Regions from separate parts of the Kitasatospora sp. NPDC051853 genome, predicted to be linked through region 1. Evidence: riboswitches for the same ligand, from Rfam matches in the RefSeq annotation. Region 1 holds a riboswitch; each other region holds the start of a gene.
The links. A riboswitch is a leader RNA that binds a small molecule or an ion and turns the genes downstream of it on or off. The one in region 1 is predicted to bind cyclic di-AMP.

Region 1 (7,325 bases):
GGTGCGCTGCGCGGGGACCAGCCCGGTGGCGGGCCGGGCGGCGGGCGTGGTCTGCGTCATGCGCACGTCCTTCGGGCTGGTGCGTCGGTACGGGTACGTACCGGAAGGCTGTCAGTGTCACCCGGCCACGGCGACGGTTCGGTATCGAAAACCACCCGAACGGATACCGTTCCGGTGAACTGGTATCTAACCCGCCGCCGGCCAGTTCCGCAGCCCCTCGACCACTACCCGGATCAGACGGTCCCGAGTCACCGTCAGTTCCGCGCTCAGCCGGAACGCCCCGGCGGCGGTCAGCGAGGCGAAGCCGTGCGCCGTCGAACGGACCGCGCGGGCGGCGTGCACCGCCTCCTCGCCGGCCAGCCCGTAGCCGTCCAGGACGGTGAGGATCACGCCGACCAGGCGGCCCGCGGCGGCGGTCAGTTCGGGGTCGTCCTGCGGTGCCTGCGGGAGGGCGGCGTACCGGCGCGGGTACTGGTCGGCGTAGTCCAGGTAGGCGCCCAGCAGGGCGGTGGCGGCGGTGTCCCGGTCCAGCCCGCGGACCGCCGCGTCCAGCCGCTCGGCCAGCTCCTCGGTGACCCGGACGGCGACCAGGCGGCGCAGTTCGGCCAGGCCGCCGGGGACGTGCTTGTAGAGCGAGGGGGTGGCGACGCCCGCGCGGGCGGCCACCGAGGCGAGGGTGAGGGCGTCCGGGCCCTGACCGTCGATCAGCTCCACGGCGTGGTCCACCACGCCGGCGGGGGTGAGTCCGACCCTGGGCATCAGCTGACCTCGTGCAGGAAGGGGAGCAGGGCGTCGGCGGTGGCCTGCGGGAACTCCGCCATCGGGTAGTGCCCGGCACCGTCGATCATCACCTTACGGGCCGTCAGCGCGGCCGCCTGCCGGTCGGCCACCACCTCCGGGGCCGGGAAGTCCGGGTCCCGGCTGCCCATCAGGACCAGGGCGGGGCAGCGCACCTCCGCCGTCCAGCCCGCGGGGGAGGGGTCGCCGGCGACGTAGCCCCGGGTGGCCCGCTTGCGGCCGGGGGTGCGCAGGGCGGCGACCGAGGCGGCCTTGTACGCGGCGAAGTCGGCGGGCCTGGCGCCCGGGTAGGCCTTGTCCAGGTAGAGGCCCCAGACGGCGGGGAGGTGCACCACGGCCAGGCCGAGCACCTTGAGCAGGGCGCGCTGGGCGGCGGTCGGCGGCAGGTTCTCGATGATGGCGTCGATCAGGGCGATCCCGGCGATCCGCCCGGGCGCCTCGGCGGCGGCCCTGACCACGGTGGCCCCGGTGTAGGAGTTCCCGGCCAGCGCGGCGCGCTCGACGCCGAGGTGGTCGAGCAGGGCCAGCACGTCGCCGGCCAGGGCGGCGGGGGAGTAGTCGTCCCAGTCGATCGAGGACTCGCCGAAGCCGCGCAGGTCCAGGGTGATCACCCGGTGCCCGGCGGCGGCCAGCAGCGGGCGCAGGTACCGGTAGACGGTGCGGGAGTCGAGCATGCCGGGGAGCAGGACCACCGGCAGGCCGGTGCCGGGGGTGTCGTCGTAGGCCAGCCGGCCGCCGGGGAGGTCGAGGTACCGGGTCTCGGGGTGCGTCTGCGTCGCCATGCCTCAAAGCTAAGGCTAATAGCCTTAGCCGTCAATGGGTGCGGCGGTGCTAGCGTGCGGAGCGCAGGAGTCCGAACGCGGAAGGGGCGTCATGCCGTTCATCAACGTCAAGCAGCTGTCCGGCCGGAGCGAGGGGCAGCGGGCCGAGATCGCCCGCGAGCTCACCGCGACCTACGCCCGGATCACCGGCGTGAGCCCGGAGAACATCTGGGTGGCGATCGAGGAGATCCCGGCCGAGAACTGGTCCTCGGCCGGCGAGACCTTCGCGGCCAAGCGCGCCAAGGGCTGACGGCGGCTCAGGAGGGGGTCAGGGGGCGTCCACCCGGAACGGGTCGTGCTCGGCCAGGAGCTTCTCCAGTCGCGCCTGGTCGACCCGGGTGGTGATCTCCCCCTCCTCCTGGCGGTCCCGGATCACCTTGGCGAGGGTGAATGCCGAGGTGATCTCCCAGAGCAGGCCGACCGCGAGGAATGCCCGCATCCAGGCGTTCACCGGCAGGTAGAGCACCCCGAGGGCGAGGGCGGCGGTGGCCAGCGCGAAGGAGAGCACGGCCTGGGCGTAGTAGGCGTTGGTGGTCCGGGGCTGGGTGGCTGCGGTCATGCTCCCAGGATGGCCAACTCCCTTGCCCCCCACCTGAGTACGGGTGCTCAACCCGGGCCCGTGCGGCGGGCTGAGTACCCGGCCCGGCGGGCCCGGGTCACGGCGCGTCAGAAAGAGATGGACTGCACCACTCAAGCCGCTTGGAATCATGGGCTCCTAGGATTAACGTTTGATAACGCAGCGCGGTCGGCAACGCCGTACCCGAACGGCACCGTGCGCCGTCGCCTAATCCCACGGCCCTCCCACGGGCGGGCCAGGGAGCCGGGGAACCACGTTCCTTGGGGTGAATCGGCCGGGCCCCACCCGGCCGTAGGAGACCTTCCTGCTCCGAACCCGTCAGCTAACCCGGTAGGCGCGAAGGAAGGAAAGGAGCGCGCCTCCGTGGCGTCGACGCACACCCAGGCACACCCCCGGCAGGACGGCAGCGGCACCACCCAGCTGCTCGACCACCCCCTCCCGCAGGAGGCCGCCCGGCACCGGATGCCCCGTCAGACCCGCTCCTCCGGCCCGCTGCTCGGCGTCACCGCGATGGCCGCCTCGCTCGGCGCCACCGGCTTCGCCGCGGCCGCCCCGGCCGCCGCCGCTCCCGCCACCCCGCCCGCCGTCGCCGCCGCCGACCAGGCCGACGCGGACCGCACCGCCGGGGAGCGCCCGCTCTCCGCCGACCCCGGGCTGGCCCTCGCCGCCCGCATCCAGCAGCAGGCCGACGGCCAGCGCACCTCCGCCGAGGAGACCGCCCGGCTGGCCGCTGCCCAGGAGGCCGAGGCCAAGCGCACCGCCCAGGCCCAGGAGCAGGCCGCCGCCGAGGCCGCCGCGGAGCAGGCCGCGCAGGGCGCCTTCACCCTCCCCACCAGCGGCTACCAGCTGACCGCGCACTACGGGCAGTCCGGCTCCTACTGGTCCCACCTGCACACCGGCCTGGACTTCGCCGCCGCCACCGGCACCCCCGTGGCCGCCGTCACCGGAGGCACCGTCAGCTCGGCCGGCTGGTCCGGCGCCTACGGCTACCGGGTGATCCAGACCCTCCCCGACGGCACCGAGCTCTGGTACTGCCACCTCTCCTCGATCACCGTCGCCTCCGGCCAGGTCGCCCCCGGCACCGTGCTCGGCAAGGTCGGCGCCACCGGCAACGTCACCGGCCCCCACCTCCACCTGGAGGTCCGCCCCGCCGGCGCCACCCCGGTCGACCCCCTGACCTGGCTCCAGGCCCACGGCCTCAACCCCTGACACCCCGTCGGGCCCGCCGCCTCCCCGGCCGCGGGCCCGGTCCGTCAGTCCTGCTCCTCCGCCTCGTACCCCTGGGCCGCCAGGTAGGCGTCGATCTCCTCGTGCCCCGGCTCCGGCGCCAGGTCCGGGTACTCGTGCACCAGCAGCGCCGCCAGCCCCGGCACCGTCCACTCGCCGCACAGCCGCAGCGCCTCCTCGGCCACCGCCGCCTCGAAGGCGTCGAAGTCCCCCGAGAGCTCCTCCGGCATCGGCAGCCCGAGCGCGTTCAGCCCCGCCAGGTTCCGGTAGGAGCGCTGCATCAGCCGGTTCTCCAGCAGCATCCGCGCCCCGTCCGTCGCCATCCCGACCGAGATCACCCGGGTCGGCCCCCAGCCGCCGTCCGAGTCCACCTCGTCCAGCCCGGCCAGGGCCCCGAACGCCTCGGCCCGCTGATCCGGCGTCAGCTCCCGGAACCCGTCCAGCCAGCCCCGCACCGCGCCCTCGTCCGCCGTGTCCACCCCGTCCGCCCGCAGCAGCAGCGCGTACAGCCGGGGCCAGGTCACCAGGTGCGGCTGGCGCAGCAGCCCGCAGAGCAGCTCGCCCTGCCACTCCGCCTCCGCGTGCAGCTTCTCCTGCCGCTTGGCGTTCAGCCGCTTGGTGGCCCGCTGGTGGTCGATCAGCAGCTCCACCGCCCTGCCGTACGCCTCCGGCTCGGACTCCGGCTGGACGTACAGGTAGAGCCGCTCGTAGAGCAGCTGCTCCAGCACCGCGGAGGTCAGCTCCGGGAAGCCGTCGTGCATCCGGCCGTCGCCCAGCTCCAGCAGGGTGAGCACGGTGCGCAGCGCGGGCTCCGGCACCGGCGGCCGCCCCTCTTCGGCGGCCCAGTCGAGCAGGTCGTCGGCGCGGGTGCGGGGGCTGAGCAGGAGGTCCTCGTGGTTCACCCTCGTACGGTATCCGGTGACGGACCGTCGGGACGCCGGGACGCCGTCCGCGTAGGGTCGTGCTCCATGGACCCCGTCCGGCTCACCGGCCCCCGGCTCGCGCTGCGCGAACTGCACGGCACGCCCGAGGAGGCGGCCGCCCTGCACGCCGTCTACGGCGACCCCGAGACCGTTCGGTACCTCGCCTTCGAACCGGCCGACCTCGACACCTGTGCCGACCAGCTCGGGCTCGCCCTCGACCTCGCCGAGGAACACCCCCGCACCGGCTACCGACTGGCCGTCACCCGCCACGCCGACGGCCCACCGGAGAGCGCCCCGCTGATCGGCAGCGCCGTCCTCACCGTCGAGTCCGCCCACGCCGCCTCGATCGGCTACGCGCTGCGCCGCGACACCTGGGGCCGCGGCCACGGCGGCGAGGTCACCGACCTGCTCTGCGCCCTGGCCTTCGACACCCTCGGCCTCGCCCGCCTGGCCGCCCGGGTCGATCCCGCCAACACCGCCTCCGCCCGGCTGCTCCTGCGGGCCGGCTTCCGCCTGGAGGGCCGCATCCGCCGCGACCTGAGGGTCGGCGGCCGCTGGTGCGACTCCGACCAGTACTCCCTCCTCGACGACGAGTGGCCCGGCCCCGCTCCCGCCCGGGGGTAGGGAGAACCCCACCCCCCACGCACCGGTGGACCTCATTCCCCCGCCCCGCCCTCCACTGCGACCGTAGGACGGTGAGCCCGGAGCGGCCGGAGGCGGACGAGGAGCCCGTGATGACCAGTCAGACCCACCCCTACCCGGCGCAGTACGGCGGACGGACGGAGGGCCCCGCCCGACCCGGCTTCTGGCGGGCGCCGTTCACCGCCGCCCCCTACCGCGAACTGGGCTTCCTGCTCACCGCCTTCCCGCTCGCGGTCCTCGGCTTCGCCTTCACGGTGGCGCTCTTCTCGGCCGGCCTCGGCCTGCTGGTCACCGTCCTCGGCCTCCCCGTCCTGGCCGCCCTCACCACCACCGGCCGCGGCTTCGCCGCCCTGGAGCGCCACCGGGCCCGCACCCTGCTCGACACCGAGGTCGGCGACCCCGGGCCGGTCCGCAGGAGCCGCCCCGGCTTCTGGGGCGCCGTCAGCGCCCGGCTGGCCGACGGCCTCGGCTGGCGGGCCGCGCTCTACCAGTTCCTGATGCTGCCCTGGTCGATCCTGGCCTTCGTGCTGCCCGTCGTCACCCTCACCGTCGGCTGGGTCCTGGCCGCCTTCCCCACCTACCAGTGGGTCTTCGCCCGCTACACCGACTGGCCGGGCTACCAGCTCTACGACTTCACCACCGACGCCGGCGTCCACCACGAGTACTACCTGACCTCCAACTGGCAGATCCTCGGCGTCTCCTTCCTCGGCTTCGCCTTCGTCTTCCTCACCCCGCCCCTGACCCGGGGCCTCACCAACGTCTCCCGCCTCGCCATCCGCACCCTGTGCCGATAGCCGGTCGCGAGGAAGTGGTCACCCCGGGGGCGCGGGGAACTGCGCGCACCGGAAGACGTCCCACCGCAAGATCGGGGCACATCAGCCAGTTGCACGCACTGCCGCGCACCCTGAAGCCGCCCGTGCTCCGATGATCGAATGAGCACCCTCGTCACCTCCCGCCCCCTCGACGAGTACTGCGCCCTCTTCGACCTCACCCGCTCCACCCTCGCCGCCCTCCGCGGCCCCGTCCTGGACTGCCCCGGCGGCACGGCCGGCCTCGCCGCCGAGGCCCGCACCCTGGGCGTCACCGTCATCGCCGCCGACCCCGTCTACACCGCCACCCCGCCCCAACTGGCCGCCCTGGCCCGGGCCGCCCGTTCCCGGATGGCCGACCGGATGGCCGCCGCCCCCGAGCTCTACCCGTCCTCCCGGGCCCGCCCGACGGACCGTTACCTGCGCAGCTGGGACCGCGCCCACGCCCTCTTCACCGCCGACCGCGCCGCCCACCCCGAGCGCTACGTGGCCGCCGCCCTGCCCCGCCTCCCGTTCGCGGACGGCACCTTCGCCCTCAGCCTGAGCGGCTACCTGCTCTTCGCCTACCCCGAACTCTTCCCGCCCGAGCGGCAGTTGACGGCCCTGCTGGAACTGGTCCGGGTCACCGCCCCGGACGGCGAGGTCCGCGTCTTCCCGCTGCACGACGGCACGGCCCGGCCCTGCCCGCACCTCCCGGCCCTCCGCGCCCGCCTCGGCCAGCACCGGGTCGGCACCGAGGTGCGCCGCTTCCCCCGCCCCGAGGACGGCCGCACCCGGCGGGTGCTCATTCTCCGCCGGGCCGACCACCGCCGGCGGTCCGCTCCTCGGTAGCGTCCGCTCCGTCCTCGCCCTTGGCCTGCCCCGGTACCTGCGGCGCCTCCGGAACCTCCGGCACCGACGCCTCCGCCGCGAGCAGCTTCAGGATCTGCCCCGCCACCACCCGCCGCCGCGAATCCGGCGGCACCGCACGGTCGTTGCGCATCTTGTTCTCCACCGCGAACCGCAGCTCCCGCCGCTGCTCCGGCGCCAGCCCGCCGTGCTCCACCGCCACCTTGGCGGCCATCAGCGCCTGCAGCAGCACGAACGGGGGCAGCTCACTGCTCACCGCCCGCAGGATCAGGTGGTAGTTCTCCGGGTCCGGGTCGCCCTGGAGCAGGGCCAGCGCCTGCACCTGGAGGCCCTCGGTCTGGGTGGCGAAGAGCTTCTCCACCTCCGCCGTGGTGAAGTTCAGCTCCCGGGCCCGGTCCCGGGTCTGCCGGACCGAGTCGTCCAGGGTCTGCCGGTCGGCGGTGGAGAGGGCCTTGGCCAACCGGAGCCGGGTCAGCAGCCAGCCGGAGAGGAAGCCGATCACGGTGAAGTACACCGTCAGCGCCGCCGCGAAGGCCGAGGCGCCGGGGCCGTTCCCGACCACCGGGGCCAGCGCGTGGCCGAGCTCGCGCAGCAGGCCGGGCAGCGCGCCGATCTGGGTCAGCCCGGCGCCCAGCAGGATCTTGGTCAGCCAGTCGGAGACCTGCTCCAGGTTGGTGTT
Region 2 (7,325 bases), on a different contig from region 1:
CCGGTGGATAAGGTCAAGGCCCATGGCTGGCAGCACGCCGGGCTCCGAGCCCCGGACGACTGGCACGGGCCAGGCCGCAGCGGCGGCCGACGGCCCGTGGACGGCCCGGTTGCGCGGCAGGCTGTACCGGGCCCGCCGAGTGCTGCGCCGGACCGCCGTGGACCACTTCCGCGGGGACGCCGCCGACTGGCTGGCCTTCGGGGTGCTGTTCGCCGCCGTCCCGCTGCTGGTGCTGCTCAACGTGCTGATCCCGGCCTGGGCCCCGCCCACCGCGCTGGTGCTGCCGATCCTGGCCGGGGCGCTGCTGCTGCGGCCGGGCACCCTGGTGCTGCTCTACGCGGCCGCCGCGCTGGGGCTCTCCACCGAGTCGCTGATCCACACCGGGGAGCGGGTGGCCAGCGACCACCCGGACACCTACGTCTTCGGCGTGACCCCCGGTGCCGCGCTGGTGGTCGGCGCGGTCGGGGTGGCCGGTCTGCTGCTGGCCCAGTTCCGCAGCCGGGTCGGCGTGCCGTGGCGGGGCGGCGGCTCGATGCTGTTCGACCTGCGCGAGCGGCTGCGGGTGCAGAGCCGGGTGCCCCCGCTGCCCGAGGGCTGGTCGGCGGACATGGCGCTGCGCCCGGCCGGCGGCCAGTCCTTCTCCGGGGACTTCGTGGTGGCGGCCCGCACCGGGCCGGGCCGCCGGGTGCTGGAGGTGGTGCTGGCGGACGTCTCCGGCAAGGGCATGGACGCGGGCTCGCGCGCCCTGTTGCTCTCCGGCGCGTTCGGCGGCCTGCTGGGCTCGCTCCCGGCGCACGAGTTCCTCCCGGCGGCCAACGGCTACCTGCTCCGGCAGGACTGGGACGAGGGCTTCGCCACCGCCGTCCACCTGGTGCTCGACCTGGACACCGGCGAGTACGAGCTGCTCTCGGCCGGCCACCTGCCGGGCATGCAGCGGCACGCGGGCACCGGCCGCTGGGACGTGATGGAGGCCCCCGAGGGCGGACTGCTCGGGGTGTACGACGGCGCCAAGTTCGAGGGCGTGCGCGGCCGGCTGGACCGCGGCGACGTGCTGATGCTCTGCACCGACGGCATGGTCGAGGTGCCCGGCCGCGACCTGACCGAGGGCATGGACCGGCTGATGGGCGAGGCGGACCGGCTGGTCGGGGGCGCCCCGTTCGCCCAACTCGGCGGCCGCGGCTCGGCGGTGAAGCTCATCGAGTCGGTGGCCAAGGACGTCAACGACGACCGCGCGGTCCTGCTGCTCTGGCGGGGCTGACCGACTGTCAAGTCCGAACGCCGATCTTCGGCCATTCCTGGGGCATAGTCCGGAAAGTGGATCTAGGACCGGCCGGAGCCGTCAACTGCCAGTTGGGGCGGCCCTGCCGACGGACCGTCAGGCCTGCTCGGCTATCGTCTCGGTCGGCGGAAATTCGTCTCACATCGCAGGATCTTCGGGGCCTGCTCACGGCAAGTCCTTTACGCAGTCCGCACGAACGACCACACTGAGTCCGGGTGGGACGGTCGGTTCTCGGGGGGTCCGGGGGATTGCTCGGGGGATTGGGCCCGCCACGAAACTCGCTACGTAGAAAGAGGAAGTGAGTCCGGGTGGCCTTCTCCGTCTCAGCCCTGGTCCTGTTCGGCATCATCTGCGTGATCTTCATCCGCAACAAGCAGTTGAAGACCAGTCATGCCATCATCGCCGCGCTGTTCGGCTTCATGCTGAGCCAGTCCACCGCGGCCGGGCCGATCCAGGAGTTCCTCAGCCAGCTCGCCAAGACCATCTCCTCGGTGGCCGGCTGACCTCGGTGGCCGGGCTGCCCCGGCGGCCCGCCTGACGGCGGGTCAGCGCCGCCCCCGCCACCAGCGCGCGAGTCCGCGCCGTGGTGGTGCGGGCGCCGCCGCGCGCTCCGGCAGTGCTTCGGGCTCGGGCGCGAACACCAGGAACAGCCGCGCCCAGCAGAGCCGTTCGCCGCGCGGCCAGTCCTGTGCGCGCAGTGCCCGCGAGGCCGCGCTGCTGACCCGGCCGTTCACCCGCACCTCGGCCACGTCGTGGCCGGCCTTGCCGCCGAAGAACAGCTTCACGCCGTTCACCTGCCCGGGCAGCAGCTCCGGCAGGACGGCGGCGGCCAGGGCGGGGGAGGAGTGCTGCTCCGCGAGCCAGTCGGCGAGCAGCTCCGAACCGGTGCCGAAGGTGGCCGCCGGGCTCTGCACCACCCGCCAGCCCGGGAACTCCGGCGTGCTGAACGCGTGCCCGCCGTCGAGCAGTTGGAGCACGGCGGTGGCGGTGGTGCCGGCCCAGATCATCACCGCGTTGTCGAGCTGCTCGGCGTCGTCGCCACCGAAGCCGGCCGCGCAGTCCCAGACCACCGGGCCGTCGCCCCGGCCGAGCTGGAGGACGTAGCCGAGGTCCACGTGCCCGGTGGTGCCCCGCTCGGCGTGGTCGCGGACCGCCACGGCGGTGGTGCCGGGCCCCCGGACCACCGCACCGTCCACGGTGAACTCCAGGCCCAACCGGGCCATCTCGCGGACCACGCCGCGTCGGATGACGGCCAGCCGCTCCTCGTGGGGCACGGGCGGATCTCCTCGGTGCCGCCCGGACGGCGGCGCTCTGTTCTCGAACGGGAACCTCGAACGGCGAGCGTATCGGCCCGGCGTGACCGGTGTCACGGCGCCTGCCGACGGAGCGCGCAGGGGCGTATCCGGACCGTCGCATTCGGCACCCTGTGTATGCGGAGGATCGGCCCAGGGTCAGCGATCATGGCCGCAAAAGGCGGAAGTCCCGAGCCCGGAGTGACTTTGGTCCCGCCCGATCCTGGTTGATCGTTCAACCGGGGGTTGCCAGCTCCGGGGGCGATGGGCTTAGCTGCGGATCCAGTCCGGCGGATCGACCGGACGGGCCCACCGGGCGGAACGCCGAGTCCTGCCGCCGTCCGGAGCCTCGAACCAGCACAGCCACGGCAGGAGTGGGGGACCCACAGGTAAGTCGCCGTACCGGTACGCCGGTGCGGCTAGGGGTGAAGCCGCGTCAGCGGCCGGGCATCTCCAGCCCGAACCCGACAGCTCACCTCACAGGCGTCGGAGAGGACCAGCCCCATGGGCAAGCACCGTCGTGTCCAGCTGTCCCGTCTGACCCGCATCGCGGTCGCCACCGGTGTGGTCGGCGCCGCGTTCGCCGTCCCGGTCAGCGCCGCCAGCGCGCACCAGAACCACACCCCGGCCGTCGCCCCCGAGGCCGCCGCCGCCGTCACCGCCGTGGTGGCCGAGTCCGCCCCGGCCGCCGCGCCCGCCGCGGCTCCGGCAGCCGCCCCGGCCGCCGAGGCCAAGGCCTACCAGGTGGTCAGCGGTGACACCCTCTCGAAGATCGCCTCCGTCCAGCAGGTCGAGGGCGGCTGGGAGAAGCTCTACCAGGACAACCGGACCGTCATCGGCGGCAACCCGAACCTGATCTACCCGGGCCAGAACCTCTCCCTCGCGGGCAAGGCCGCCGTGGCCGCCCCGGCGCCGCAGCAGGCCCCGGCCCCGCAGCAGCAGCCGAAGGCCGCCGAGTCGGCCGACAGCACCAAGGCCTCGCGCTCCAAGGCCTCCACCCCGGCCCCGCAGGCCGCCACCCCCAAGGCCGCCGCCCCGCAGGCCGCGGCTCCCAAGGCCGCCGCCCCGAAGGCCGCCGCCCCGAAGGCCGCCGCTCCCAAGGCCGAGACCTCCACCACCGTCGCCTCCGGCGGTTACGTGGCCCCGGTCCCCGGCGGCACCTCCACCGCGTACCACGCCTCCGGCTCCTCCTGGTCCAGCGGCTACCACACCGGTGTGGACTTCCGCGCCTCCACCGGCACCAGCGTGAAGGCCATCACCTCCGGCACCGTGGTCAAGGCCGGCAACGGCGGCTCCTACGGCAACGAGGTCGTCATCCGCCACGCGGACGGCAAGTACTCCGAGTACGCCCACCTCTCCTCGATCGGCGTCTCGGCCGGCCAGACCGTCTCGGCCGGCCAGCAGATCGGCCTCTCCGGTGCCACCGGCAACGTGACCGGCCCGCACCTGCACTTCGAGGTCCGCACCGGCTCGTCCTACGGCTCCGACATCGACCCGGTCGCCTACCTGCGCGCCCACGGCGTCAACGTCTGAACCGACTGAGACGACGTCAAAAAGGCTCCGGCCCCCGGTCAGTGACCGGGGGCCGGAGCCTTTGTGGAGCGGGTGACGAGAATCGAACTCGCGTGACCAGTTTGGAAGACTGGGGCTCTACCATTGAGCTACACCCGCACGGGACGCCCCGCGGCCGCGTGCAGCGGTCCCGAGGACAGGGTCAGCGTACCTGGTCGGATCGGCTGCTCGCACACCACTTTGACGCTTCGGCACGTCGGGAGCACCCGTCGGGTGGTCAACGGCCGCCCGTGCGAACGGCCGTGGGGGGTGTGGGGTGGCGTGTACGCTTCCTCTCGGCACCACGGGGTGTGGCGCAGTTTGGTAGCGCGTCCGCTTTGGGAGCGGAAGGCCGTCGGTTCGAATCCGGCCACCCCGACAGTGCGGCAGGGTCTCGTCCGAAGGCGGGGCCCTGTTGGCGTCCCGGGGCCGTCCGGGGGTTCCTGCGCGGGCCCCCGTCATCCGTGTGGCAGCACCCTGGCGTCCGCCTTTCGTGCTACCGGTAGGATGGGCGGCTGGCGGTAGTCCCTGTGCAGATCCGTGCAGGTCAACCGCCCGAGGGCGAGGAGTCAAGCTCACCGTCCACCCCCTTGTACGGGAGATGCAGCTCCAACCGCCCATCGCCCGTCTCGCCCGCACCGCCCGGCCCGCCGGCCGGTCACGGCGGAGACAACCTGACCGCAAGCCCATAGGAGACCCAACCGTGAAGAGCGCCGTCGAGACTCTGAACCCGACCCGGGTTCGACTCACCGTCGAGGTGCCTTTCGAGGAGCTCAAGCCGAGCCTCGACGCGGCCTACAAGAAGATCAACTCGCAGGTCTCTGTCCCGGGCTTCCGCAAGGGCAAGATCCCGGCGAAGGTCATCGACCAGCGCTTCGGCCGCGCCGCCGTTCTGGAGGAGGCCGTCAACGACGCGCTGCCGCGCTTCTACACGCAGGCCGTCGACGAGGGCAAGATCGAGGTCCTCGGCCAGCCCGAGATCACCGACATCCAGGGTGTCGAGAACCTGGCCGACGGCGGTGACCTCACCTTCGTCGCCGAGGTCGACGTCCGTCCGGAGATCACCCTGCCCGACTTCGCCGGCATCGAGGTGACCGTCGACCCGATCGTGGTCGAGGACGCCGACGTGGAGAAGTCCCTGGAGCAGCTGCGCGAGCGCTTCTCGTCCGTCAAGGACGTCGAGCGCGCCGCCGCCGAGGGCGACGTCGTGGTCGTCGACCTGGAGGCCAAGGTCGACGGTGAGGTGCCGGAGGACGGCACCGCCACCGGCGTGAGCTACGAGATCGGCTCCGGCCGCCTGCTGGACGGCATCGACGAGGCCGTCGTCGGCCTGTCGGCCGGCGAGACCAAGACCTTCACCACCGAGCTCAAGGGCGGCACCCAGGCCGGCAAGAGCTCCGAGGTGACCGTCACCGTCACCGCCGTCCAGGAGAAGGAACTCCCGGAGCTGGACGACGAGTTCGCGCAGCTGGCGAGCGAGTTCGACACCCTGGAGGACCTGAAGGCCGACTCCCGCAAGCGCCTGGAGCGCATGCGTGAGTTCGACCAGGCCACCCAGGCCCAGGAGCGGGTGCTCGACGAGCTGCTGAAGCTGGTCGACATGGAGTACCCGGAGAAGCTCCTCAAGGACGAGGTCGAGACCCGCAAGCACAACCTCGAGCACCACCAGCTCGAGCCGATGGGCCTCACCCTCGAGACCTACCTCGCCACCCAGGACAAGTCCCTCGAGGACTACGCCAAGGAGACCGAGGAGCAGGCCAAGAAGGGCATCAAGACCCAGTTCGTGCTCGACGAGATCGTCGACAAGGAGAAGCTGGGCGTCAACCAGGACGAGCTCACCGAGCACCTGGTCCGCCGCGCGGCCGGCTCCGGCATGACCCCGGACCAGTTCGCCCAGCAGGTCGTCCAGGCCAACCAGGTCCCGCTGCTGGTCGGCGAGGTCGCCCGCGGCAAGGCGCTGGCCCTGGTCGTCGAGCAGGCCAAGGTCACCGACACCAACGGTGAGGTCGTCTCCTTCGAGGACGACGAGGAGACCGAGGAGTCGGCGGAGACCACCGAGGCCTGAGCCTGACGGTACTTCCCGCACCACGGTCTGACCCACGGTCAGAGAGCGGCCCGGACACCCCCTCGGGGGCGTCCGGGCCGTTCCCGTAACCGCTTCCGGACCCTGCGCTCACAGCGAACAGTTCCGCGCGGGGGATTCCGAGGCGGGGCCTGCGCGTTAGGGTCCATAGACAGCGACAATTCGACTGAGCAGGTGGCTAAGTGACGTTCCCGCAGATGCAGATGCCTGGCCTGATGGCGCCGCACGCCGCCGCTGGTGACGTGCTCGGCGGCCTGGGCGACCAGGTCTACAACCGGCTGCTCAACGAGCGCATCATCTTCCTCGGCCAGCAGGTCGACGACGACATCGCCAACAAGATCACCGCCCAGCTCCTCCTCCTGGCCGCGGACCCGGAGAAGGACATCTACCTGTACATCAACTCGCCCGGCGGTTCGATCACGGCGGGCATGGCGATCTACGACACCATGCAGTACATCAAGAACGACGTGGTCACCATCGCGATGGGCATGGCCGCCTCGATGGGCCAGTTCCTGCTGACGGCCGGTGCCAAGGGCAAGCGCTTCTCGCTGCCGAACGCCAACATCCTGATGCACCAGCCCTCCGCCGGCCTCGGCGGCTCGGCCACCGACATCCGGATCCAGGCCGAGCAGCTGCTCCGCACCAAGAAGCGGATGTCCGAGCTGATCGCGCAGCACAGCGGCCAGTCCTTCGAGCGGGTCACCGCGGACTCCGACCGGGACCGTTGGTTCACCCCGGAGGAGGCCAAGGAGTACGGCCTGATCGACTCGATCATGCACAGCGCCGCGGACGTTCCCGGCGGCGGCGGCACCGGCGCCTGATCCGGCACCGGCAGCAGACCCAACCGACCGTCACGCTTCGGAGGACAGAACCCCCATGCACACCGCGCGCACCGAGCTCACCGCCCCCCGGGCCGAGGGCCGTTACATCGTCCCGCGCTTCGTCGAGCGCACCTCGCAGGGCATCCGCGAGTACGACCCGTACGCCAAGCTGTTCGAGGAGCGCATCATCTTCCTCGGCTCCCAGGTGGACGACGTCTCGGCCAACGACATCATGGCGCAGCTGCTCTGCCTGGAGTCGATGGACCCGGACCGCGAGATCCAGATGTACATCAACTCGC
Region 3 (7,325 bases), on a different contig from region 1:
GCGCTTGTCGAGGTAGAGGGCGCTGGTGAGCTGCTCCAGGTAGACCACGTCCGCCAGGTCCTGCTCGGGGAAGCGCAGGATGGAGAACGCACCGCTCTCCCCCGCGTGCGCGCCGAAGCGGAACGGCATCACCTGGATCACCACGTTGGCCTGCTCCGACACGTCGAGCAGGTACTGGACCTGAGCGCGCATCACCTTCGGGCCGCCGACCGGGCGGCGCAGCGCGGCCTCGTCGATCACCGCCCACAGGCGCGGGCCGGGCCCGTCGCTGAGCAGCTTCTGACGGCGCATCCGGAGACTGAGGCGGCGCTCCAGCTCCTCCTCGGTGATCACCGGGCGGGTCTGCGAGAAGACCGCGCGGGCGTACTCCTCGCACTGCAGCAGACCGGGGATGAACTGCACCTCGTAGGTGCGGATCTGGGCGGCCGCCTCCTCCAGACCGACGTAGGTCTGGAACCAGCCGGGCAGCACGTCGTTGAAGCTGTGCCACCAGCCGGACTTGTTGGCCTCGCGGACCAGGCCGAGCAACGCCTCGCGCTCGGCGCCGTCGTCCACCCCGTAGAGGCTGAGCAGGTCGGCGACATCGCGCTCCTTGAAGGAGACGCGGCCGAGCTCCATGCGGCTGATCTTCGACTCCGAGGCCCGGATCTGGTAGCCGGCGTCCTCGCGCGTGATCCCCCGGGACTCCCGGAGCCGGCGGAGCTGCGAGCCGAGCAGGATCCGGCGCACCATCGAACCGCCACCGGGCTGGACTGTGGTCATTGCCGTCAAAACCTCCGCCGTGAGCAAACAGCGCACAGTCTGCCATCAGTTGAGCGCTCTGGGTGCCGGTACTGACTGATCAATCTGCCAGTTCTGCTCCGACCCTCCCAGGATGCACGTGCATCCGGCGCTTGCATATGCCAAAGGTGCGACTGCACGTGAATCGACTCTTGCATCCGCACTGTGCGCACGGGACCATGGTGCACGTGCACCTGCACACCCCTGGCACCCCCGCGGGCACCGTGTCGACGTCCCCACGCGCGATTCCGCACACGCCTCCGGCCGCGCCCCCGCGTGGCCGGATCGCCGTGCGCGGACGTGGTTCGTCGGCCCGGTGGCCGCGCGGCCGAGCGAGTCGGAGGTGACCGGCATGACCCCGGTGGGTCCCGCCGTGTCCGCCCCCTTATGGGAGGAGCTCTTCATGAGCACCGGTACGGCCATCGCGGCCGACCCGCACGTGGTCAGCTGCACCCTCGCTCCCCGCTTCGAGGCCGTGCGGACGGCCCGGGAGTTCGCCAGGGAGACCCTGCACGGCTGGGGCCTCGCTCCCCTCTTCGACGACATCGCCCTGGTGGCCTCGGAGTTGGTCACCAACGCCCTGCGGCACGCCCTGCTGCAGCGACCTGACGCCGCGTCAGCGGTCCGGCTGCCCGTGCAGCCCGGTCCCGACCGTACCGTGGAGCCGCGGGCGGACGCGCGCCTTCTGCCGATCCGAATAAGCCTGGTGCACCGCTCGCCCCAGGTGGTCTGTGCCGTCAGCGACCCGAGCAGCCAGGGCCCGGTGGCCCGCGAGCCCGACTTCGTCGCCGAGTCCGGCCGGGGCCTGCACCTGGTGGACTCCTTCAGCCGCTCCTGGGGCTGGCACCCGCTGGCCGGCGCCGGCAAGGTGGTCTGGGCCGTCTTCGAGGCCGACACCGTGGCACCCGCCGCCACTCCCGGCCGTCACCGGCGCTCCGCCTGACGGTCCGCCAGGCCACCCCGCCGCCGCCACGGCGGGGTTCCACGACGGGGCGCGGGCAGTCACAACGGGGCGCGGGACGGCCCCGGACACGACGAAAGGCCGCCGCGATCCCCTCGCGACGGCCCCGGTGGCCCCGGCCCGACGGACTGTCAGCCCGCCAGGTGGTCGAACTCCCCGTCCTTCGCGCCGAGCAGCAGCGCCGCTATCTCCGCGCGGGTGTAGACGAGCGCCGGTCCGTCCGGGAAGCGGGAGTTGCGCATCGCGACGTCACCACCCGGCAGGGCCGCGAACTCCACGCAGTTCCCCTGCGAGTTGCTGTGGCGGCTCTTCTGCCAGACCACACCTTCGAGGTCCGCGGAAGGCATGCCGTTGTACGTGGTGTTCTGCATGGTGGATTCTCCCCGACGTGACAGGCGTTCGCCTCACTTGACGTGATGATAGCTCCAGTGCACGTGCATCAGCACGAGTGTTTGCGCGTGCACCGAGCGGGGCATGCATCAGTCAGCAGGCGCGCTCGCCAAGCGAGTTGACGCCCCGTATCAGGACAAACGCGGGCCAATCGTGGACATACCGATGACTGCGCGTACTCGAACTCCAGCGGGTTGTCGATCTTCGGGGGTTTCGCGAGATGGCTCACGGTCCGTCACCTCTGTCGGATTGTGACGCCGATCACTGTCCGGACTCCGGCCCGGCTGTGGCCGGTGGGGGGAGATGTCCTACGATCTCCGCCATGAGCACAGCAGCCATCCCGGGCCCGGCACTGCCCGTACGTACTCCAGGCTCCCGTGCGCGGGGGCGCCACCGCCGTCCCGAGCGGCCGGAGATCCCGGCGGGTTCGCCGACGCTGGTGCTGGCCGTTCCGGCCACCGCCGGGCCGGAGGCCCGCCCCGTGGTCGAGGAACTGCTCTCGATCGTGCGCGGCGAGCAGCCGGGCATCGAGGCCACCGCCGCCTACCTCGACGGCGCCCAGGACGACTCCTCCCCCACCGTGGCCGAGCTGCTCGCCCGGGCCGCCGAGGCCGGGCTGCCCGCCCCCGTGCTGGTGCCCCTCCTCCCGGGCCCGCACGGCTTCCTGACCGGCCTTCACGAGCTGGCCGCCGAGCACGGCGCCACCGTGACCGACGTGCTCGGCCCGCACCCGCTGCTGGCCGAGGCCGTCCACGTCCGCCTCTCCGAGGCCGGGCTGGCCCGGGCCGACCGGGCCCGGCTGTTCGCCATCGCGACCGCCGCCGACGGCATCGTGCTCACCACCGCCGGTGGAGAGGACGCCGCCCAGGCCGCCGAGATCACCGGCGTGCTGCTGGCCGCCCGCCTGGCCGTCCCGGTGGTCGGCGCCGCCCTCGACGTGCCCGGCTCGGTGCTGGCCGCCGTCAACCACCTCAAGGCGACCGGGTCCCAGCGCCCGGCGCTGGCCCCGCTGGTGATCGGCCCCGAGGCCGACCCGGAGCTGCTGGCGACCGCCGCCGAGGAGGCCGGCTGCCCGAGCGCCGCTCCGCTCGGTGCCTACCCGGCCGTCGGCCAGCTGATCGCCTCGGCCTACCTGGCGGCGCTCCCGCAGCCCGTCCTCGAGGAGCAGGAGGCCGGGGCCTGACGCTCCGCCACCCGGCAACGCGACGGGGCCCCGTACGGTGCGGAACCGTACGGGGCCCTTGCGCGTCCACATCCGCGTGGACTCAGGAGACGGGCGCCGCGTCCCGCAGCGCGATCCTCGGGGTGACCACCGCGCGCGGCGGCACGGCGCTGGTGGTCGGGGTCGGCGCGCCCGAGAGGTGGATCTCCTGGGCCTCGTTCGCCCCCGCCCTGCGCAGCACCACCCGCTTCGGGGTGGGCAGCTTCGGGTCGAGCCAGAGCTCGGTGCCACTGAACTCGCAGTCCAGGATGGCGATGTCCTCCGGCGCCCCGCCGTCCACCGCGCGCAGCGCCACCCCGGCCTTGCGGTATCCGGTGAACTTGCTGCGCGTCACCTGGACGGTCTCGCCCGGGAGTTGGTGGAGCGCGGTGGAGACCGCGTAGTCCGACTGCCCGGCCGCGTCGATCAGCAGGCCGTCGAAGACGGTGCCCTTGTCCCGGCCGAGCGCGTGGATCGCCACTCCCCCGGCCGCGTTGCCGTAGAGGACGGTGCCGTTGTAGTCGAAGTCGTTCAGGTAGGCGCCGTGCTCGATGCCCCAGCCGCCGTTGTGGTAGGCCACGAACTGGCCGACGGTGTGGTGGAACTCGGCGTTCAGCCAGACGAAGATGCCGTTCTCCAGGTTGTTGTGGGCCAGGCAGCGCTCGAAGGTCCACACCCCCTCGCTGGTCTCCGGCCACTCGTAGCCGGAGGCGCCGTTGGCGCCCTGGACGCCGACCGCCACGCAGTCCCGGGCCACTCCGCCCTTGCCCGCGCCGAGGCTGAAGCCGGTCAGCCGGTAGCCGCGCGGGTTGGGGTCGAACTGGGTACGGGAGGCCACGCAGCTGTCGTAGGTGATGTCGTGCGAGGGGCCCTGCGGGGTCCGGGTGTCCAGCGGGCCGTCCCACCAGTAGGCGTCCTCCCAGGTCTGGTGGGCGATGCAGGAGCGGAAGGTGATGCCGTGGCAGTTGTGCGGCACGAAGGCGTGACTGCCGGTGTCCCGGACCACCACGCCCTCCACCACGGTGCCCCGGGTGGTGTCGCCCAGCATGTGGAAGTGCAGCCCGTACCGGCCGAGCACCGGCTCGGTGACCGGCTTGCCGGCCCACTTCTCCTTGCCCGCGGAGCGCGGGCCCATCCAGCGCAGGGCCGCGTAGCGGACGTCGGCGCGCTGGTTGCTGGTGATGTGGACGTGGGCGCGGCCCTTCTCGGTGCCCTCGACCCGGACGTTGCGGGTCAGGTTGAGCACCTCGGCGCCGACGCTCACCCCGCCGCCGGTGGTGACCTTGGGGTGGGCGTACTTGAGCGGGCCGTCCAGGCTGACGGTGGATCCGTTGACGGCGGTGACGGTGCGGTGGTCGTAGCGCTCGGAGAAGCCCTCGGCGTCGGGGGTGCCGGTCGGGGTGACGGCGAGCTCGTCGCCGACCTGCCAGCCGGCCGGGGCGGCGGCCAGCCTGATGCTGGTGTCACCGGCCTTCAGCGGGCCGGCCGCGCGGACCCAGGCGGTGCGCTTGGCGCCCGCCAGGCGGAGCCGGCCGGAGCCGGTGACCCAGAGGCCGGTGTCGCTCTCCACCAGGGCCATCCCGCCGCCCTGGAAGCGCCCCTCGTTGACCGAGGGGAAGCGGACGGCGTGCACGGTGGCGGCGTCCCGCGGGGCGAGGGTGAGCGCGCCGCGGACCTCGACGTTGCCGTGGGCGGTCAGCGAAACCGGGCGATCCGGGGCAAAAGTGAGCGAACCTGACGGTTCGACCAGGAGCGAAGCGACCGTCACGTCGCCGTCCAGCAGCACGTGGTCGGTGATCCGCACCGCCGTGCCGGGGCCGGGCGCGGCGCCGCCGCCCCAGCCGGCCGGGTCGGACCAGTTCCGCGGCCGCACCGTCTCGCCGGGCGAGGGCAGTGCGGAGGCGGACTCGGTCGGCGAGGCCGAGGGCGTGGCGGACGGGATGTCAGAGGGGCCGGGCGACGCACCGTGCGCGTGCGAAGCTTCGGTCGGTGGCGGCGGCTTCGCCGCCGAGGGGGCGTCAGGACCACTGCCCGAGCGCCGGACCACCTCCTCCACCCCGACCGCCGCCAGGGCCGTCCCGATCGCCAGGCCGATGAGGAGCTTCCGGCGACTGACCTTTGCCGATCCACTGTCCGCCGGGCCCGACTGGGGCCCTCTCGCGTGCCGCATGACCCGAAGCATAGGCAAATCCCTTTCGCCGCAAGGAATTTGAACAGAATCGATCGGAACCGACATCCGGATCGACAGCTTCCGGTTCATGAAGAGTCGGTAAAGAAACCATGATCGGCATCACAGGGGTTTGCGGTTTCAACTTAACTCTGCCTAACGTGACGCCCTGTTCGTGGCCACACGGACCCAGCCCCTCCGGAACGCCGAATCCTGCCGCCGGACGGGCCGGCAGCTCATCAGCACCACGGCAGGGGCGGGGGAACCACAGGTAAGTCGCCTGGTTTCGGTCACACATGACCGTTTTCAGGCTTGGGGTGAAGCCGCGCTCAGGCACGGCCGGGCAACTCCAGCCCGAATCCGACAGCTCACCTCGCAGGCGTGGGAGAGGAACGCGTCTTCGTGCTGTCCAGCACCACTTCCAAGCGTGCCCGCCGACTCATCGCCGCCACCGGCGTCGTGGGCATCGGCCTCACCGTCCCGACCCTCACCGCCGGCTCCGCCTCGGCCGCCCCCGTCTCCGTGTGGGACAAGGTCGCCGCCTGCGAGTCCACCAACGACTGGTCGATCAACACCGGCAACGGCTTCTACGGCGGCCTGCAGTTCACCTCCAGCACCTGGGCCGAGTTCGGCGGCAAGCAGTACGCGCCGCAGGCCAACCAGGCCACCAAGGCGCAGCAGATCGCCGTCGCCGAGAAGGTGCTCGCCGTCCAGGGCCCCGGCGCCTGGCCGGTCTGCTCCGTCAAGGCGGGCCTGACCAAGGGCGGCGCCGCCGCCCAGGTCGACACCTCCACCAAGGCCCAGGCCCCGCAGGCCGCCCCGAAGGCCGCCGAGCAGCAGGCCCCGCAGCAGCAGGCCGCGCAGCCCGCCGCCACCACCGCCAAGAGCTACACCGTGGCGGCCGGGGACTGGCTCTCCACCATCGCCCAGCAGCAGAACGTCGAGGGCGGCTGGGAGAAGCTCTACGAGCTGAACAAGGCCCAGCTCCCCGAGGGCCCGGACATGATCTACCCGGGCCAGCAGCTGGTCCTGGGCAACGTCGCGGTGGCCACCCCGGCTCCGGCCCCGGCTCCGGCTCCGGCGCCGGCCCCCAAGTCCACTGCCCCGCAGTCGGGTTCCGCCTCCAGCGGCACCAAGACGGCCAAGAAGTCCGCCACCGAGCAGACCGCGACCGTCGCCACCGGCTCCAAGGCCGCCGCGATCAACTTCGCGCTCTCCAAGGTCGGCCAGGCCTACGTCTACGGCGGCAGCAGCAACGGCGGCTGGGACTGCTCCGGCCTGACCCAGGCGGCCTTCCGCCAGGCCGGGATCTCCCTGCCCCGGGTGGCCAACGACCAGGCCGACGCCGCCACCCGGGTCTCGCTGGACAACCTCCAGCCGGGCGACCTGCTGTTCTGGTCCAACAACGGCGCCAACTCCGGCGTCTACCACGTCGCCATCTACCTGGGCGGTGGCAAGTACGTCGAGGCGGCCAACCCCCGCGCCGGCGTGAAGACCGAGACCATCGCCAACTGGGCCCCCGACTTCGCGGGCCGCGTCTGACGACGGCGTGAAGCACCGCCCCCGGAGACCTGGTCGGCTCCGGGGGCGGAGCCGTATCCTGCCGCCATGGCCAAGGTCACCGTCTCCCTGGAAGCCGACTTCGCGATCGAGCTGATGCTCCTCGCCGGCACCAAGAACCCGCAGGACGCCGTCGAGCTGATCCTCCGTGACTACCTCGCACGCTCGCGCCGCACCGAGGCGCGCACCGGCGACGCCGCCGACGAGAGCCGGCTGGTCACGCCCGACCCGGCCGTCCAGGAGGGCTGACACGGAAGCGGGGGGGG

Region 2: linked by a shared signal. The riboswitch ahead of ACIA8O_RS08815 (peptidoglycan DD-metalloendopeptidase family protein) and the one ahead of ACIA8O_RS09150 (M23 family metallopeptidase) in region 1 are both predicted to bind cyclic di-AMP.
Region 3: linked by a shared signal. The riboswitch ahead of ACIA8O_RS20325 (transglycosylase family protein) and the one ahead of ACIA8O_RS09150 (M23 family metallopeptidase) in region 1 are both predicted to bind cyclic di-AMP.

Annotation. Positions count from the first base shown of each region.
Region 1 covers NZ_JBITBY010000003.1:19,360-26,684, reverse strand. The annotation lists gene ACIA8O_RS09175 (hypothetical protein) at 1-60, opposite strand, end outside; gene ACIA8O_RS09170 (TetR/AcrR family transcriptional regulator) at 187-759, opposite strand; gene ACIA8O_RS09165 (alpha/beta fold hydrolase) at 759-1,580, opposite strand; gene ACIA8O_RS09160 (4-oxalocrotonate tautomerase family protein) at 1,672-1,869, shown strand; gene ACIA8O_RS09155 (YiaA/YiaB family inner membrane protein) at 1,888-2,178, opposite strand; cyclic di-AMP (ydaO/yuaA leader) riboswitch at 2,391-2,547, shown strand; gene ACIA8O_RS09150 (M23 family metallopeptidase) at 2,560-3,405, shown strand; gene ACIA8O_RS09145 (hypothetical protein) at 3,450-4,325, opposite strand; gene ACIA8O_RS09140 (GNAT family N-acetyltransferase) at 4,392-4,970, shown strand; gene ACIA8O_RS09135 (sensor domain-containing protein) at 5,081-5,782, shown strand; gene ACIA8O_RS09130 (class I SAM-dependent methyltransferase) at 5,921-6,628, shown strand; gene ACIA8O_RS09125 (hypothetical protein) at 6,582-7,325, opposite strand, start outside.
Region 2 covers NZ_JBITBY010000002.1:900,344-907,668, reverse strand. The annotation lists gene ACIA8O_RS08830 (PP2C family protein-serine/threonine phosphatase) at 23-1,258, shown strand; gene ACIA8O_RS08825 (hypothetical protein) at 1,588-1,782, shown strand; gene ACIA8O_RS08820 (DUF6348 family protein) at 1,825-2,553, opposite strand; cyclic di-AMP (ydaO/yuaA leader) riboswitch at 2,917-3,070, shown strand; gene ACIA8O_RS08815 (peptidoglycan DD-metalloendopeptidase family protein) at 3,076-4,104, shown strand; tRNA gene ACIA8O_RS08810 (tRNA-Gly) at 4,169-4,242, opposite strand; tRNA gene ACIA8O_RS08805 (tRNA-Pro) at 4,428-4,501, shown strand; gene tig (trigger factor) at 4,826-6,187, shown strand; gene ACIA8O_RS08795 (ATP-dependent Clp protease proteolytic subunit) at 6,409-7,026, shown strand; gene ACIA8O_RS08790 (ATP-dependent Clp protease proteolytic subunit) at 7,082-7,325, shown strand, end outside.
Region 3 covers NZ_JBITBY010000006.1:480,371-487,695, reverse strand. The annotation lists gene ACIA8O_RS20350 (helix-turn-helix domain-containing protein) at 1-762, opposite strand, end outside; gene ACIA8O_RS20345 (ATP-binding protein) at 1,184-1,723, shown strand; gene ACIA8O_RS20340 (DUF397 domain-containing protein) at 1,873-2,112, opposite strand; gene ACIA8O_RS20335 (sirohydrochlorin chelatase) at 2,454-3,314, shown strand; gene ACIA8O_RS20330 (hypothetical protein) at 3,397-5,502, opposite strand; cyclic di-AMP (ydaO/yuaA leader) riboswitch at 5,694-5,894, shown strand; gene ACIA8O_RS20325 (transglycosylase family protein) at 5,881-7,041, shown strand; gene ACIA8O_RS20320 (hypothetical protein) at 7,108-7,308, shown strand.